Regions from separate parts of the Desulfosporosinus sp. FKA genome, predicted to be linked through region 3. Evidence: riboswitches for the same ligand, from Rfam matches in the RefSeq annotation. Region 3 holds a riboswitch; each other region holds the start of a gene.
What was found. Region 3 has a riboswitch for molybdenum cofactor ahead of B5771_RS13535 (molybdopterin-binding protein). Riboswitches for the same ligand answer to the same signal wherever they lie in the genome.
Positions count from the first base shown of each region.

Region 1: linked by a shared signal. The riboswitch ahead of moaA (GTP 3',8-cyclase MoaA) and the one ahead of B5771_RS13535 (molybdopterin-binding protein) in region 3 are both predicted to bind molybdenum cofactor.
Region 2: linked by a shared signal. The riboswitch ahead of modB (molybdate ABC transporter permease subunit) and the one ahead of B5771_RS13535 (molybdopterin-binding protein) in region 3 are both predicted to bind molybdenum cofactor.

Region 1 is NZ_NAHZ01000030.1:24,673-28,964, reverse strand. Features, by position in the region: gene mog (molybdopterin adenylyltransferase) at 1-431, opposite strand, end outside; gene B5771_RS14015 (MOSC domain-containing protein) at 431-865, opposite strand; gene moaC (cyclic pyranopterin monophosphate synthase MoaC) at 1,032-1,502, opposite strand; gene moaA (GTP 3',8-cyclase MoaA) at 1,506-2,477, opposite strand; molybdenum cofactor riboswitch at 2,542-2,672, opposite strand; gene fdhD (formate dehydrogenase accessory sulfurtransferase FdhD) at 2,936-3,721, shown strand; gene B5771_RS13995 (molybdenum cofactor guanylyltransferase) at 3,711-4,292, opposite strand, start outside.
Region 2 is NZ_NAHZ01000031.1:313,569-317,860, reverse strand. Features, by position in the region: gene modA (molybdate ABC transporter substrate-binding protein) at 1-112, opposite strand, end outside; gene B5771_RS16540 (ATP-binding cassette domain-containing protein) at 153-1,214, opposite strand; gene modB (molybdate ABC transporter permease subunit) at 1,216-1,917, opposite strand; molybdenum cofactor riboswitch at 2,089-2,239, opposite strand; gene B5771_RS16530 (ATP-binding cassette domain-containing protein) at 2,290-3,000, opposite strand; gene modB (molybdate ABC transporter permease subunit) at 2,993-3,685, opposite strand; gene modA (molybdate ABC transporter substrate-binding protein) at 3,706-4,292, opposite strand, start outside.
Region 3 is NZ_NAHZ01000029.1:140,800-145,091, forward strand. Features, by position in the region: gene B5771_RS13515 (MFS transporter) at 1-232, opposite strand, end outside; gene B5771_RS13520 (putative zinc-binding protein) at 246-800, opposite strand; gene B5771_RS13525 (carboxymuconolactone decarboxylase family protein) at 899-1,276, opposite strand; gene tatA (twin-arginine translocase TatA/TatE family subunit) at 1,561-1,773, shown strand; molybdenum cofactor riboswitch at 2,078-2,201, shown strand; gene B5771_RS13535 (molybdopterin-binding protein) at 2,280-3,299, shown strand; gene B5771_RS13540 (molybdenum cofactor guanylyltransferase) at 3,322-3,906, shown strand; gene B5771_RS13545 (4Fe-4S binding protein) at 3,894-4,292, shown strand, end outside.

The sequences.
Region 1 (4,292 bases), on a different contig from region 3:
GAAGAAATCGCTGTAAAACATTCGCGAACAGCTTTAGGACTTCCAGGCATATTAATAATAAGAGTTCTCTTTCTGATTACAGAGACAGCCCTGCTTAACATCGCTTTTGGAGTCGCTTTTAAACTTTCATGGCGCATCACTTCCGCTATGCCCGGTACTAACCGATCAGCGACCGCCATTGTTGCTTCAGGCGTGACATCTCGCAGGGAAAACCCAGTTCCGCCGGTCGTCAATATCAAATCCAAGTTCATTTCATCAGCCCACAAACGCAGGGTTTTTTCAAGGAGCAATTGATCATCAGGAAGCACTGCATATTCAATAACTTCCCAGCCCATTTCTCGAACCAGCTCTTTTAGGACTGGACCTGAATGATCTTCTCGTTCTCCGCGTGATCCTTTATCACTTGCTGTAATTATCCCAACCCTTACCACTATTCTATCACCTCAATTGTATCTCCTACACGAACCGCTCCACCTTCCAGTAAACGAATAAAAATCCCTTCCTTGGGCATGACACAATCTCCCGCTTGATAGTAGATTGCGCATTTAGAGTGACATTCTTTGCCGATTTGGGTTACTTCTCCAACACTTGTTGCACCTATTTTTAACTTTGTGCCGATGGGAAGCGAATATAATTCCAACCCTTCCGTCGTTAAGTTCTCGGCAAAATCTCCTGGGCCAACGTCCAGCCCTTTGTCCTGCATGGTCTTGATACTTTCCATACCTAACAAACTGACCATTCGGTGCCAATTTCCGCCATGAGCATCGCCTTCTAGTCCAAAACCGACCTTTAAAATTCCCTTACCAATATTTTTTTTACGCATTCCTTTTCGCTCACTAACGCAGACTGCAACAATTTTACCCACCTTCATCACCATTCTTTCCCCGAGTTTACCTTTACTTGCTCTTAATAAATAGAAACTGAACCATATGACATTTATTGTTTAGCTTATTATCCAGTTTTCAAGATCCCCACTTCTATAAGTGGGGGTGGGTCCTATTGTTCACTGTATCTCTTATTCTTGCCTTTGATCAGCGCACATAATGACCGCTTTTGCCGCCCTGTTTTTCTACTAAATATATTTCTCCAATCGTCATGGATTTATCAATAGCTTTACACATATCATAAATGGTTAAGGCGGCAATACTCACTGCCGTCAGTGCCTCCATTTCAACTCCTGTTTTTCCTTGAACTTTTACAACCGCTTCAATCTCAACTTCCCCCGGGTCTTTCAAATTGAAACTCAGTTTGGCACCTGTAATTCCCAATGGATGACACATTGGAATCAGCAGAGACGTCTTTTTGGCAGCCATAATCCCTGCAACCTGAGCAACTGCCAAGACATCCCCTTTAGCAATTCCCCCACTGCGAATTCGAGCTAAAGTCTCTTGCTTCATCTGGACATTTCCATGAGCTACAGCAACGCGGAAGGTTTCACTTTTATCGCTGACATCGACCATTCGAGCGCGACCTTGTTCATCAAAATGGGTTAAATCTTCCATTCTCTAACCTCCGATTTGAGACATAATACGCTGACCTTGCAGAGCTTCCTCATTCATATGATGCTCCGCAGGCTTACACCATACTGCTTGGGCAAAGATATCTAACAATTCCTGATCTGTACTGCCATTTCGTAAGGCTTCTCTTAAATCAATTTCCAACTTATTATGCAAACACGGCCTGAGTTTGCCGTCAGGTGTTAAACGGATGCGATTACAGGTACTGCAAAAATGACGGCTCAAAGCGCTAATAAAGCCTACGTTTCCTTTATAGTCACGGAGTTGAAAATATTCTGCCGGCCCTCCGCCTAGAATCTCCTTTGCAGGAACATATTGCTTAAGTCCTAACAATTCTTTCATCTCTTGAATAGGAACAAAATCACTCCGTCTTTCAGAACTTGAGCCAATCGGCATGAGTTCTATGAAACGAATATGAATAGGATACTGTTTGGCTAATGTTAAAAAAGTCGGCAACTCTTGAGTATTAAAATCACGAACAACAACAACATTAACTTTGACCGGCTTCAGCCCGGCTTCAAGGGAGCGAAAAATTCCTTGAATCACCTTCGAAACATCTCCGCCGCGTGTAATCTCAGCAAACCGCTCAGGATTCATTGTATCCAAACTAATATTTACACGCCTTACACCTGCTGCTTTTAAATCGAAGGCTGCTTCAGAAAGTAATATCCCATTGGTGGTAAGCATCAAGTCATCAATCCCGGGAATTTGTGCCGCTTTACGAAGAAAATCTATAATTCCTCTGCGGACAAGCGGTTCTCCCCCGGTAATGCGAAAACGATGAAATCCCAGCTGCGTACTAAGCCTCATCAAGCGAAGAATTTCTTCAAAGCTCAAGATGTCCTCATGGGGCATCCACGGTACGCCTTGACTTGGCATGCAATACTTACAGCGGAGATTACAACGATCAGTTATGGAAATCCTTAGATAATCAATTTGTCTTTGAAATTGATCCTGCATAAAATCCCCCTCTTTTTAGTGCAAATAAAAAAAACCACGGTCTGTAAACAACCGGGGGATTATTTCCTCCTGTCAACAGACTCCTTTCCAATGGGAGATATTACAGTTTCCTGCAATACCCGAGTGTCTCACGACACTTGTCTGGTTACCATAGCATTTGCCTTAGGAAAGCCAGCTTCGGAGCGTTCATAATTTTTTTGAATCTTCATACATAAAAACACACAAGCTAACCGTTATATGATGTTGAACCGGAATAATTATCCAGTAGTGAGACTCCACCGAAGTCCCAATGTTCAACTTTAGCTAAACAAGTGCACTGTATTAAGTATACCTTATTCTTTTCGATATAAGAAAAAAAAATCCTTCATGTATTGCAGTATTAGATTTAAGAAAAAAATATATTTAGATCTGTCTTAAACTATTGTAAACTAAAGTTACCAGGGTACGAGGAGGTATACATGACAAAGGAAATAGTAACTCATACCATTTTAAAAGCCAACGGCCTTCGGCTTGAAGAGGTTGAAGACTGTGTAGTACAAGAAATTCCCTTGACCGTTCACTATAACCGAGAAGAAATCGCCACCCTTTTATGTTCTCCTTCACAGACTGAAGAACTCACCTTAGGCTTTTTACTCAATGAGGGCTTTATCCAAACTCCTAATGATGTCTATGAACTCCGCCAGGACCCCACTGATCATCTAGTTTGGGTAGAAGGTAAGCCTTGCCTTTTGCAAAAAGAACTTATGAGCAAACGATTTGTATCAGCTTGCTGTGGAAAAAGCCGAGCTTCATTTTGCTTCGCTAACGATGTGCTTATGGTTAAGCCACTCGCCTCAACGTATAGTATTTCTCTTGAAGAAGCATACAAATACGCTGGTTTTTTACAGAACCATCTTCCGCTTTTTCAAGCAACCGGAGGAGTCCACAGCGGCGGTGTAGGGTATCAAGGCGAAGTGGTCTTAACAAGTTACGACATCGGCCGCCATAATGTTTTTGACAAATTAAACGGTAGTGCCTTTCGCTCCGGATTACAGCTTGAAAACCATGTTATTTTCTTTAGCGGCCGAGTATCTTCTGAAATTCTTTTAAAAGTTGCTAAAATGAAAGTTCCCATTCTTATCGCTCGTGGCGCCCCAACTGATATGGCGTTATCCCAAGCCGCTGCCTTAAACATTACTGTCATTGGCTTTGCACGGGAACAGCGCTTGAATATATATACCTGTCCCGAACGAGTTATCGTTTAAAGATATTTGACCATTCCTCCGGAGTATTCACATTACAAAAAACATCGTCTAAACCCGAAAAATTCGTCAGTTCATTTTCCTCTACATATTTCACAGAACATGCCGAAAATAAATCGGTAATCTTGAGGCGACCGGCCTCAAGATTTTTTTTTATTGCCGGCAGGCTGTTCCGATGATAAAAAGCATGGAGGGGATGTATTACTGACCGAAATCGAGGAACTACGACCTCATATTCGGGTGCCCAACGAAACAGAAAACGAATGAGCTCTCCTTGCAGAAAAGGCATGTCACAAGCAACAAAAAAAACAGAGGGGTAGCCTGCAGCTTTCAAGCCCTGATAAAGTCCTGCTAATGGTCCTTGATTACGATACTCATCTTGAATAACCGAAAAATTATAGTTCTTATAAAGTTCCGGCTCATTACTGCTAATTAAGACCTCGGAAAAGGTCTTATTCAAAACTTCTAAAGTACGTTCCACAAGAGGCTTACCTTCTAATTCCAAGAAAGCTTTATTCTTCTTCATGCGCGAACTTTTTCCTCCGGCCAGCAAAACTCCGGTCGCCTCGAGCTT
Region 2 (4,292 bases), on a different contig from region 3:
CCTTGACACTGCTTGAACACCCAGAGATGGATACTAACATGAGTAGAATAATGCAGCTAAGCACTCCTAAGATAACTCGACTTCCTTTTGAGTTCTTTATTCCAGAAAACATCCTATTTTCCTCCCTCTCTTCTTGAAAATCAAAAGAATATTTAGAAAATAATCAGGTCTTCGGGAGCTATCCTCAAACACCAGGGCTGCGGCTGATCTTTCATTGCCAGCCACATTTGCGGAGTCATTTCCCATTCCAGCAGCTGGCTGCCCTGCCCCTGATAGTCTTGCTCTACCGTCAGATAAACCGATATTCTGCATGGCCCTTCGCTTATAAAATTAAGTCGGCAGCGAAATACATTATCCTTCATTTCCCCGGCGGCAGCTCCGATCAAATGGGCACGAACACCCACATGGGTAACTTGTCGTGAGAGCTTAATCTCAGTTTTTAAGGTAATGCCCCAAGCTAAGGCTTCCAGCTTAAAAGGTGATATGTAATTGGCAGGGGAAATGTTTTTGCACCCCGTTAATTGGGCCGCCGCCAGCGACGATGGAGCTTTAAATACCTCCTCAGTCCCTCCTTTCCCCTCGATTTTCCCTCGTGACAAGAGAATCAAACTTTGGCAAACCCGATAGACTTCCTCGATATTATGACTAACAAACAAAGTCGCCCCGGAATACCCCGCCAAAGTCTCCGTTAATTGTTTGACCATGTGGTTTCTCAGATAATCATCCAGAGCGGAAAAGGGTTCATCTAAAAGCAAGGCTTCGGGCTTTGCTGCCAAGGCTCTGGCCAGGGCAACTCGCTGCTGTTGGCCTCCTGAGAGCTGACTGGGATATCTCTTTTCTAAGCCCTCCAACTTGATCATTGTAACCATTTCTTTGATGATCGCCTGGCGATCTTCACGCTTCCGCTCTCCAATTCCGAAGCCAATATTTTCTTCAACCGTCAGATGGGGAAACAAAGCGTAATTTTGAAAGACATAGCCGACCTTCCTGCGCCGGCAAGGCAGATTAATGCCTTTTTGGGAATCAAACAAGACGCGGCCATTGAGGACAATTCGCCCCTGATCAGGAGATTCTATACCGGCAATACAGCGTAAAGTCATGCTTTTGCCTGAACCGGAAGCCCCCAAAAAACCTAAAACCTCTCCCTGAGTTTCAAAGTTAACCTTGAGTTCAAAACCCGCTAATTCTTTGCGGATATCAACAATCAATCCCATGTTATTCCCTGCCGCCTGCAACAATAGTCTTGCGCTGGTAATCTGACCAATAATTCATAAGAGTCATAACGATCAGCGAAATGATAAAAATTAGGATTACCCATAACAGAGCCTTTTCCATATCTCCTCCGTCGGCGGCAAAAAAGATAGCCGCAGGAATCGTCAGTGTTTCTCCTGGAATATTGCCGCCGACCATCAGCGTCGCGCCAAAATCACCCAAAGCCCTGGCAAAAGCTAATACTGTTCCAGCGGCTACCCCGGGCCAGGCCAAAGGAATGGTTATCTTCCAAAATATCTTCCATTCTGAAACGCCCAAAGTACGAGCGGCATAAATAATCGTGGGATCAATTTGCTCAAAAGCACTGCGCACAGTCCGATACATTAAGGGAAATGCCACTACTGAAGCCGCAATAACCGTAGCGGGCCAAGAAAAGATGATCGTCATGCCAATAGCCAGCAGCAATTTGCCCAGAGGACCGTTTTTGCCCAAAACTAAAAGCAGTAAAAATCCAACGACGGTAGGAGGCAGAACCAGAGGTAAAGTAAGAAGGCCGTCAATTACCCCCTTAAATTTTCCCCGATAAGCTGAGACAAAACTTGCAGCCGCCAGGCCGGAAAAGAAGGTCACAAAGGTTGCCAGTGTTGCTGCTCTGAGAGAAATCCATAAGGGAGAAAAATCGATTCCGCTTAAAATGCTAACCAAAACGTCCCCCCTTTCCCTTCTCTCTAAAGATCATTATTTATCCACTAGTCTTGCTTCAAGCCCTTAAATAGCTCAAGTTAAATACCATATGCGGCAAGATTTAAGAAAAAGACGACTGAGAGCGTAAATAATGGCTCCCTAAAAAGGGAGCCATTAATAAACCGATAGCCTATCGCTATTCCATGCTGCTCCTTTTCAAAACGTGAAGGCATACCCGTTTCCAGGAACACCCTGAGGATCAAAAATCCTGTCCAGCGACCATAGATGCATTTATTTGTTAATCTGCTCTTTAGGTCCTTCTGGCTCGGAGGTAAACGTATTAAATTTCAAATTATAATCATGCACAATTATATTGATGAACGATAGAGCCGCCTACCGGGCATTATTAAGTCCCCTGACCAATTCTAGCTTTTCCGGTTTTCCCTGTTCCCCCTGTTCCTTAATTATCTCCTGTTGGCCATGATCAATTTTAATGATTTGGTCGCCTAACATTTCAGCTTCCTGAAGATCATGGGTCACGAGAACAAAAGGAATCTTCCATTGTGCTTGCAGCTTAAGCAGCTCTTGCTGGAGGGTGCTGCGGGTGTTTTGATCAAGAGCCGAGAGAGGTTCATCGAGCAGCAACAATTCCGGTTCCGTCATTAAAGCTCGAGCAAGGGCTACTCTTTGTTTCTCTCCCCCTGAAATCTGACTAGGATAACGATTCCGAAGATGTTCAATTTTGAGCATCTCCAGCACATCTCCGGCGGTAAGAACCTTTTCGGACGCACTCCCTTTTTTCGGTTTGCCATACAGGACATTTTTCTCAACCGTCATATGGGGAAATAGAGCATAATCTTGAAAAAGATACCCGATACGCCGTTTACGAATAGGAACATTTGTCCCTAATTCGGAAGAGAAGACTGGTTTGTTGGAAATCGCGATTTCTCCCCAAGATGGGGTCTGGAGGCCTGCCACACATTGCAGAATCGTCGTTTTACCGGCACCGGAATGCCCGACGAGAGCGAGAATACCGTTACTTATGGAAACATCAACCTCCAGCTCAAAGGAGGGTAATTTCTTTTTAAAATGTGCCTTAAGCATTTGTCCCGCCTCCCCGCGAATCTCGTCGTGTTCCTTTCCCCCAGCGATTCAAGCCATAAATTACCAGGAAGCTGAAGGAGGTCATGATAACAACCAAGATACTCGCCGTACGCATATCTCCTGATTCATTGGCAAAGTAGATAGCCAAAGGCATGGTTTGAGTTCTGCCGGGGATATTTCCGGCGATCATCAAGGTCGCTCCGAATTCCCCCAAGGACCGAGCGAAAGCCAGAACCAAACCGGCAATAATACCATTCCAAGCCAGCGGCAAAGTAATGGTGAAAAACACCCTTATTTCCCTCGCCCCTAAGGTGCGGGCAGCCCTTTCCAGGTTTTGGTCAACACTTTCCATGGCAACCCTTACAGATTGATACATCAACGGGAAGGAAACCACAACTGCCGCAATCACCGCTCCCTCGATAGTAAAAACTACTCTGGTATGAAAGAACTGTTCAAGAAACACGCCTAAGGGACCGTTCTTCCCGAAGACAACCAGCAGCATAAAACCGATAACAGAAGGCGGGAGTACTAAGGGTAAGGTAATGATTGACTCCACAACATCTTTGCCCCAGAACTCCCGCCGTGCCATGAGTCCTGCTATGGGAATGGAAAAACAGGTAACAATGATAACAGATGCCAAAGCAACTTTCAGAGATAATATAATCGGCACAAAACTCAAATCCATAGGGCTCACCCGGCTATCAATTATTTTGCTAAGGTTTTAAAGCCATACTTTTGGAAGACTTTTTGGGCATCGGAACTTTGTAAATATTTAAGGAAATCTTCAGTGACCTGTTGATTTTTCGTTGCGGCAATAATGGCTGCCGGATAAACAATCGGATTGTGGGTGCTATCGGGGACAACGGCTACAACTTTTACTTTCTTCGATTGTTGAGCGTCCGACTGATAAACAAAACCTGCATCCGCATTCCCTGTTTCAACATAATTAAGTACCTGAGTCACATCTTTGGCTTCTACCAGTTTGGGCTGTATAGCATTCCAAAGTTTGAGGTTTTTCAAAGATTCCTGGGCATATTTGCCTGCAGGCACTGATTCAGGGGTACCGATACTAACCTGGCTAACACCCGCTTTTGTTAAATCCTGAAGCGAAGTAACCTTACTGTTATCTTTCCCGGCAACAAGAACTAAATCATTGCCGAGTAAATTTACTCTGCTGTTTTTAAGCAGTAAATTCTTTTTCTCCAGAGTATCCATCTGACTCTTTCCGGCAGAAATAAATAAGTCCACAGAAGCGCCCTGTTCGATTTGCTGCTGAAGAGTACCGGAAGCCG
Region 3 (4,292 bases):
TATCGGCTAAAGTCCCAAAAATCAGAAGCAGCGCGGACATGGTGAGCAAATAAACGGAGGGTACCCACTGAATCATGGACAAACTGACCTTGAATTCCGCAGCCATACGTGGGAGTCCGACGTTTACGACTCCACCGTCAAAGGTGGAGAGAAAGGCGCCTGTGGCAACACAGGCTAATACATAGGAACGTTTTTGTTTAGCTGCCGGTAAGGGAGATACAGGAGAAGACATATTCCTAACCTCCTTAGTCAATGCTGAGAACGGCTTGGACCACAGCATTCGTTACTTGTTTAATTGCGCTCGAATCACTGAGCCGAAAGTTTTTAGGAACATTTAAATCTTTACTGACAATAAGATGCTGATCAACCTTGAGCTCGGCCTTTTCTAAGGTTCTTTTAGCACAGGACATCGGACATCCATCTACGGCGACAATTCCTCGAGCGTTTTTAGCACCATTCATCATATTTTTCAAGCCGGCGGATATACTGGCTAGGCAAAGGAGTGCGACACGGTTATAGCCTAAGATATCAGCTGTTTCCACACAGCCTGTGACGGTGGACTGCCCAACATTTGAAGCCCCTGCGCAATAAAACAGGGCAACAGGGCTCTTTTTCTCTTCAACTTCTTTTCCTTCTGTAATGGCATTCATATAGGGAAGGTACCAATTCGTGTCTTTGTCTCCCTCAGGCTTAGGTGAGCCGGAGGAGTCGGAAACGCTTGTGTTCGGGAGATTTTTCACTAAGTTATCTTGGAGAGATTCTCCACTTTGACAGGAGCATCGTACATTATTGTCTGACATATAAATACACCTCTTTAAATTTTTATGGTTTACAAGACTGTAGTTTACCCAGGAATGATTGGAAAATGTCGATCATTCCTGGGTTGGGTCGGAAGGTTTTACTCTTGAGGGAAGATGCGCAGCCCAGTATTAACTCGGTTCATGCCGGTTGCACTGTCAATGACCGCGATAACTTCTAAGAGTTCTTCATCGGTAACCCCCATGTTTTTGAGCTGTTTGCTGAAGTTGGCAATGCACATATCTGAGCCGTTGTTGATGGATGTAGTTAAGGCAATCAGCATTTTTGTTTTAGCGTCGATTTTCCCGGGAGCCATTGCTGTTTTCATTTTCATGAGCGTCGCTTTCATGTAATCGGGAAAATTGGCTAAAGCGCGAAACGTCGGAGGAACCATCCCTTTTTCTTTCTCAAGGTTCGCAAACACTTGTTTTACTTCTGGGGATGCCTCTTGATCTTGGATAAGCTTTACTGTTGACATGAGTTTTGCCTCCTCTTTTTTTAATGCCATAAATTTAGAGTATTTGTGAAGAACTACATGGCATTTGCCTTATTATTATATTAGTAAATTCTAATATAATAATTTTATCACTTTATTTTTTAAAAACAAGAGGTATCCTATGATTATTTTTTAGCTTCGCTTAGATTCTCGGTGTCGGGAATTTTCATGGATATTAAACAGATAAATGTCAGGGTTTTCACGTATAGCAAAGAAGGTTTATTTCGTTTATGCTTAATACATCTATAGAAACGGAGGCGGGAGATGTGTTAATTTCTTTCGGTTTTCTAGCTCCAACCGAATTGATTGTTGTTCTGGTTGTTGCTCTAATCATCTTTGGTCCAGGCAAGTTGCCGGAGTTAGGCAAATCTTTAGGCAGAGGAATCAATGAGTTTAAAACGGCTTCTCAAGAACCTATTAAAATAGTTGAATCTATAGGGACTCAGAAAGATACCGCTAAAGATAGTGAAGAAGGGTAATCATTAACAGATCGCCATAAAAAAACACAATCGTCCTCACTCCACTTTGATTGTGAAAGGAGGACGCTTTTTGATTCTAGTAGTATTTATAAATATTAGGGTTTTCCCTTACAGGGACTAGCATTTATCCTAGTTTTCAATTATCATATCATTTCTTATAATTGAATTTATAGTCGTTATTCTTGAGGGGCAGGGTATTAAAGACTCTATGAGGACAATGAAAAAGAAGTGGACTCATAAACAAGATAACAGACAAGATACCTTAATAAGCATAGGATAACTCGAAGTGAATTTTTTCGTAAAAGTTATAGAGAATCTCCGAGCCTCTTTACCTAAACTGATAAAAGCAGGGTGATTTGGCCGTTTCGGGTACGGAAGGAAACAACCGTGCCTCCGCGTTTTTGGAAAGGAGAATTCGGGTTGTGTTTACACAGTCCTTGTTTGACATATTCCAAACAAGGATTTTTTATTGTTTGTTTACGAATATAAAAATGGAGGCGAGATTTATGAAAATGATTCATGTGTCAGAAGCTGTAGGCAGTGCGCTTTGCCATGATCTCACAAAAATTGTTCCCGGTAAATTCAAAGGAGCCGCTTTTAAAAAGGGGCATATAATACGCCCAGAGGACGTAGAGGTTCTTCTCAGCATGGGAAAAGAGCATATTTATGTTTGGGAGATAACAAAGGGGACAATCCATGAAAATGAAGCAGCCTTACGGCTTGCTAGCGCAGCCTGTGGGGGAAATTTAACCTTAACTGAACCTTCTGAAGGAAAAGTCAATCTTATTTCCAAAGAACGAGGATTGCTTAAAATCAACATGGACTTGCTATATTCATTGAATTCAATCGATCAGATCATCTTTGCATCGAGGCATAATAATACCTTGGTTAATGAAGGCGATGTAGTTGCAGGAACAAGAGTGGTTCCCCTAGTCATCGAAGAAGACAAAATAATCGAAGCCGAAGCAGTATTACATCAGGATATATTAGTGACAATATTACCTCTTCAATCGTTTAAGGTCGGGTTGATAACAACTGGCAATGAAGTGTTTTACAAAAGAATTGAGGATAAATTTGGGCCGGTGGTTACTAAAAAGCTTGAGGCGTTAGGCAGCTCAGTGTTAGAACAAGTTTTTGTTCCGGATGATTCAGAGAAAATCTCAGATACTATTAAGAGCCTTATTAGTAAAGGTGCAGAGGCTATTGTAGTGACTGGGGGAATGTCAGTCGACCCTGATGATGTAACTCCATATGGAATTCGGCAAACTGGTGCCGAGATAGTAACCTATGGACTGCCAGTCTTACCGGGGGCAATGTTTCTTTTGGCGTATTATGGAGACATTCCGATCATGGGCCTTCCAGGGTGTGTGATGTATAGTAAGGCTTCAATTCTTGATCTCGTGCTTCCTCGGATTTTATGTGGAGAACGTTTAGTCAGACAGAATCTTGTCGAATTATCACACGGTGGATTATGTTTACAATGTCCGGAGTGTAAATATCCAATATGCCCGTTCGGGAAGGCATAACAAAAAATGGAGGGTCGATAAGTTGGAAATTAAGGCTACCGGTGTACTACTAGCAGGCGGGAAGAGCTCAAGAATGGGGAGACATAAGGCTTTTCTGGAACTTGATGGACGTCTGTTTATTGACAAAAGCCTTGAAGTGCTCCAACGTGTCTTTTCAGAAGTGTTAATCAGCAGTAATGAACCATCTTTGTTTTCCAAGTATGATGTACGGGTTATTAAGGATGAGATTATTGATAAGGGTCCTATAGGAGGGCTTTACAGTAGCATGAGGGGAGCAAATTACGATAAACTATTTTTTGTTGCTTGTGATATGCCGTTTTTAAGTTCTGAGCTTATCCGAACGCTTTATCAACGTACATCATGTGCTGATATTGTTGTACCTCAGTTCAGGGGATTGCATCCCTTACATGCCTTTTATTCCAAAAAGTGTATTCCATTTATTGAGAAGAATATTAAAGAGGGTCTATTTAAGATTCTTGATTTTTACCATTACTGTACTGTTAACGTTGTTTCCGAACAGGCACTTTCTCAATTTGGAAACTTGGATAGGATATTCTGCAATATTAATACCCCCGAGGACTTAAGGAGATTACAATGGCTAAAGTGACATGTGATGTAATTTATCTCAAGGATAATTGTCTTAATACAAAACGGCCAATTGCCAATCCCTGCCGTATATGCTTTGATTCCTGTCCCCATAAAGCAATTGAAGATTCAATGCAAATTAAAGCGGATCATTGTACAGAGTGCGGTCTATGTATGTCGATTTGTCCAAGCGATGGATTTGTAAACAGGATGTATGATGAGCTTTTGAATTATGTAACTCTAAACCAAAGTGTGTCATTAAATTGTCCTCAGGCAATCAGAATGGATTTCGAAATCCCATGTTTAGGTATCTTTGATAAGGATAGCTGGGGAAGTTTGCTTATTATGGCACGGGAAAAACCGGTTAGCATTTACACAGGTGAATGCGGAAACTGCCTGGACAAACAA